Regions from separate parts of the Paenibacillus sp. JSM ZJ436 genome, predicted to be linked through region 2. Evidence: a T-box and tRNA genes for the amino acid it is inferred to sense, from the RefSeq annotation. Region 2 holds a T-box; the other holds one or more tRNA genes.
What was found. The T-box of region 2 lies ahead of leuS (leucine--tRNA ligase). A T-box ahead of a tRNA ligase gene usually reads a tRNA of that ligase, here a tRNA-Leu.
Positions count from the first base shown of each region.

Region 1: it has a tRNA-Leu gene. The T-box ahead of leuS (leucine--tRNA ligase) is inferred to sense a tRNA for this amino acid. The anticodon was not compared.

Region 1 is NZ_JBISEO010000033.1:2,118-4,500, forward strand. Features, by position in the region: gene ACH6EH_RS20015 (hypothetical protein) at 1-235, shown strand, start outside; gene ACH6EH_RS20020 (putative quinol monooxygenase) at 697-1,008, opposite strand; tRNA gene ACH6EH_RS20025 (tRNA-Pro) at 1,112-1,188, opposite strand; tRNA gene ACH6EH_RS20030 (tRNA-Gly) at 1,209-1,280, opposite strand; tRNA gene ACH6EH_RS20035 (tRNA-Leu) at 1,287-1,373, opposite strand; tRNA gene ACH6EH_RS20040 (tRNA-Lys) at 1,383-1,455, opposite strand; tRNA gene ACH6EH_RS20045 (tRNA-Asp) at 1,611-1,687, opposite strand; tRNA gene ACH6EH_RS20050 (tRNA-Met) at 1,718-1,794, opposite strand; tRNA gene ACH6EH_RS20055 (tRNA-Glu) at 1,973-2,047, opposite strand; rRNA gene rrf (5S ribosomal RNA) at 2,080-2,196, opposite strand.
Region 2 is NZ_JBISEO010000006.1:32,074-34,456, reverse strand. Features, by position in the region: gene leuS (leucine--tRNA ligase) at 1-1,152, opposite strand, end outside; T-box leader at 1,239-1,474, opposite strand; gene ACH6EH_RS09660 (helix-turn-helix transcriptional regulator) at 1,517-2,383, opposite strand, start outside.

The DNA.
Region 1 (2,383 bases), on a different contig from region 2:
AAATAAAGAGTTGAAAGATCGACCGTTCACTGCAACTACTAAGAAGTATTCATTGGAGAAGCATAATGAGAAATGGCTTATTACCGATGTGAAGCAAGATAAGTTTACTTATGGAAGTGAGCAGACAGCAGAGGAAATGGAAGAGGGGATCAAGGCTCTTGATTATCAAACTCATGACGGAAAGGAAATTGGTTATCCGACTGTAATGGTGCTATCAGGCGTTGGAAAAGAATAGCAGACAAAGATGACCATAAGAAAACCGCCTTCAAGGCGGTTTTCTTATGGTCATAAATCAACATTAAAGATTAACATAGCCTTTATTTAATGCAATGGAGCAGGCCTAGCCCAGACACCACGCTTGAGGATTGCATAATTACTCAGGGATTCACTGCGATTATCCTCAGTCTTGCAGCAGTTTATTGTTTAAAGAGCCGCAACAAATATCATTGGAACATTTAATCACTGACATTCAGGTTTGAAGAATCGGTAAACTTAAAAAAAGAGCCGGCAATAATATGGCCGGCTCACATTAATTACGATTAAATTTTTGAGCTCTTTTTTGAAACGGACTGCTCATTGTCACTGACTAACCATCCCGATCTGCATTCAGCCGGACACAATCCATACCCTGGAGCCTTAAAGTATTCCCCTTTAAAAGACGCTGCAGGCGTCTTTTTTTATCTTCACTGAGAAGAATTAAGTCGATTTAAGTCCCTTGCCACCTAATATTCGGAGCTTGTCCCCTTCCATGTTCGCAATCAGGGGCAGCCCTTTTTGAATTATGGATCTTGTTGACTCAAGGGTTAATGATGCAGCATGAGATGCTTCATCTTTCCAAACTTCTGTCACCCAGACGGTATCCGCATCCGTGTTGGAGATGCTTACTACATAGGATTCGCAGCCCTCGAGTGATTGCATGGACTCCGCCGCTTCAAGTAATACGTTCGCCAACGCTTCTCCTTGACCATCCTTTGCTTTTAGCTTACCGCATACACCAAATGTACTCATACCGATCGCCTCCTTATAGTTAGAACACTTAAGTCATATCATAATCCATACTAAAAAACCACGCTAATCCCAATAGGATAACCGTGGTGTAATGTATTCAATATGGTCGGGACGACACGATTTGAACATGCGACCCCCTGGTCCCAAACCAGGTGCTCTACCAAGCTGAGCTACGTCCCGTTAACAGATATAAGACTAAAAGCGGACGACGGGAATCGAACCCGCGACCCTCGCCTTGGCAAGGCGATGCTCTACCGCTGAGCCACGTCCGCAAAATTTGGTGCGGTCGAGAGGACTCGAACCTCCACGGGGGTTAGCCCACACGGACCTGAACCGTGCGCGTCTGCCAATTCCGCCACGACCGCGTAATCATATGAGCCATGAAGGACTCGAACCTTCGACACCCTGATTAAAAGTCAGGTGCTCTACCAACTGAGCTAATGGCTCTTAACTATTTAAGCTGTAATAAAGTAATGAAATATTAAAGATGGCGGAACTGACGGGATACTCTCTCTTCGTTCGAGACTGCGAAGCATATGCTCCCGATGAGTATGCTCCGACGAACCCAATTTCGGATTCTCATCCCTGGAGCTATTTAAAGATGGCGGAACTGACGGGATTCGAACCCGCGATCTCCTGCGTGACAGGCAGGCATGTTAGGCCTCTACACCACAGTTCCATAAGACATGATCGCTAAGCGATGTAAAATTGGTTGCGGGGGCAGGATTTGAACCTGCGGCCTTCGGGTTATGAGCCCGACGAGCTACCGAGCTGCTCCACCCCGCGTCATTATTAAACAATCTGATGCCAGAACCAACGGGATTCTCATCCCCAGAAGTTTATAAGGAAAGTGGTGACCCGTAGGGGATACTCTCACTACGTTCGAGACTGCGAAGTGTTCCTCACGACGCTTATGCTCCGACGAACCATCGGGATTCTCATCCCCAGAAGTTTATAAGGAAAGTGGTGACCCGTAGGGGATTCGAACCCCTGTTACCTCCGTGAAAGGGAGGTGTCTTAACCCCTTGACCAACGGGCCTTATTAAACAATGTTTAAAATATGTAGTTCACGCTTGGCGGTGTCCTACTCTCCCGGGACCCTGCGGTCCAAGTACCATCGGCGCTGGAAGGCTTAACGGTCGTGTTCGGGATGGGTACGCGTGGAACCCTTCCGCCATCACCACCAAACGTGATTCAGGATGCGGCATAGCCATATGCCGTAATCAAGATGTCTTGAAGGTGCCACTTGTACACCATCAAGATGCTTTGATCACCTGAAAACTAGATACGAAACGAATGTACGTTGTTAGATTGATCATTAGCGTAATGCTTTCGTAGCTAGCTTTGCTTCGCAAAGCTCTGTGGATGCTTTCGT
Region 2 (2,383 bases):
ATGCTCACCCGCTCCGGTGTAAGCTTCTTCCTCCACGTTACCGCCCTTTACAACCTCGATAATATCCAGGCCAAATTTCTTCGCAAATTCCCAGTCACGGCTGTCATGACCCGGAACGGCCATAATGGCACCGGTGCCATAGCCTGCCAGCACATAATCTGCAATCCAGATCGGCAGGCGCGCCCCGTTCGCCGGATTCACAGCATAGGCGCCTGTAAACACACCGCTCTTGTCTTTGGCAAGGTCTGTCCGCTCCAGGTCGCTCTTGTGAGCCGCCTGCTCCTGATATTGCCGGACTGCTTCCTTCTGCGCTGCCGTTGTAATGTCCTCCACCATCTCATGCTCCGGAGCAACGACGCAGTAGCTGGCTCCAAACAAGGTGTCGGGACGGGTGGTGAATACAGTCAGCTGCCGGTCATGACCTTCGATATCAAACACGACCTCAGCACCTGTGGACTTACCGATCCAGTTACGCTGCATATCCTTAATGCTCTCGGACCAGTCCAGTTCCTCCAGATCCTCCAGCAGCCGCTCGGCGTAATCCGTAATCTTCAGAATCCACTGCCGCATCGGCTTGCGGATGACCGGATGTCCTCCCCGCTCGGACTTGCCATCAATGACCTCTTCGTTCGCCAATACTGTGCCGAGTTCAGGACACCAATTCACAGGCACCTCGGCTACATAAGCAAGGCCTCTCTTGTACAGCTGAATAAAGATCCACTGGGTCCATTTATAGTATTCCGGATCGGTGGTGCTAATCTCGCGGTCCCAATCGTAGGAGAAGCCGAGAGATTTGATCTGTCTGCGGAAATTGTTAATATTCGCAATTGTAAAATCACGCGGGTGCTTGCCTGTATCCATCGCATACTGCTCTGCAGGGAGGCCAAAAGCGTCCCAGCCCATGGGATGAAGCACATTATAACCGCGCATCCGCTTGAAGCGGGAAACGATGTCTGTTGCCGTGTATCCTTCCGGATGGCCTACGTGAAGCCCGGCGCCGGAAGGATAAGGGAACATATCCAGCGCATAAAACTTCGGCTTGCTGTCATCCTCTTCCGTCTTGAATGTCTTGTTCTGATCCCAGAACTCCTGCCATTTCGGCTCGATCGCCTGGGGCTGATAGCCATGGCCCGTCTGTTGATTGTCACTCATCTTTGCCAGCTCCTTCTCTACGTTCACACTAACCTGTGAGATCAAGGGATTGTAGCCAAAAAAACCTCTCGTCTCCAGCGTATAACGCTAGGGACGAGAGGTTGTTTCCCGTGGTACCACCCTAGTTAGTGTAAGGCATGCTTTGCCTTAGACTCACTTTGCACCTCTAACGCAGGTGAGACGACGATAATTATCGGCTAGCTTACGCCGAATAGTCACCGTTACTCCGAGGTGAGTTCACTTCTGCTGTCAACCGGCTTGCACCTGACGCCGGCTCTCTGAGTGACAGGGATGAAATGATAGTCCTCATCATCGCATTGCTTTTTTTAAATTGAATGTCGATATTATAACCGAATATTCCCTGCTAAGTCAATGTAGAAATGCGGCTGCTGCGATACTCTTCCGGGCTGGCGCCTACCATTTCCTTGAACATGCGGCTGAAATGGGCCAGATGGTTAAAGCCTGCCGCCCGTCCGGCCTCCGTGACGGTCATGTCCGGGTGCAGCCACAGCAGGATCTTGGCCTGGTTAATGCGCCGGCTGTACACATATTTCAATACCGTTGTCCCCGTAACCTCTTTAAAGATGGCAGACAGATACGGCTTGGAAAGGTGAACCGCCCGGGCGATCTCGTCCAAGGTAAGCGGTTCATCATAATGCTGCTCTACAAACGTGATCACATGCTGGACATGCCGCTCCTTCTCGGAGTGAGAAGCCTGCTCCACCACCGTTTCCGTACAGAGCTCGGCCACGAACAGAAGCAGCTCCGCAAGACGCAGTCCCTTCCGGTCTGCAGCCCACGCTCCTTCCAGACAGGAAAGACGCTGCATTTCCCTCAGCAGAACCTCGAATTCCTCCCGCTCTGCCCCTGCAAGTCTCAGCCGATAATTACTGAGCTGCTGAAACGGCCGCAATGCAGCAGAGGACAGCTCCTTGCTCAGCCACTGATCCAGAATGTCCGGTTCAAAATGTATGATGCTGCGGACATATTGATCTCCCTGCTCAAGGTGAGGACAATGCAGCGTCAGACCGTTCATGAGCAGCAGGTCACCTGGCTTCAGCGCATAGAACCGGTCCCCAATCAGATACGTGCAGGCTCCCGCATGAAAATAAAACATTTCATATTTAGTGTGAGAGTGGAATATACCGCTTGGAATGCGGCGATCGTTCATGTATGTAAATTCATAGGGCTGCCCCTGCCGGGCAGGCTCACCGTGAATCTGGAATCCCGC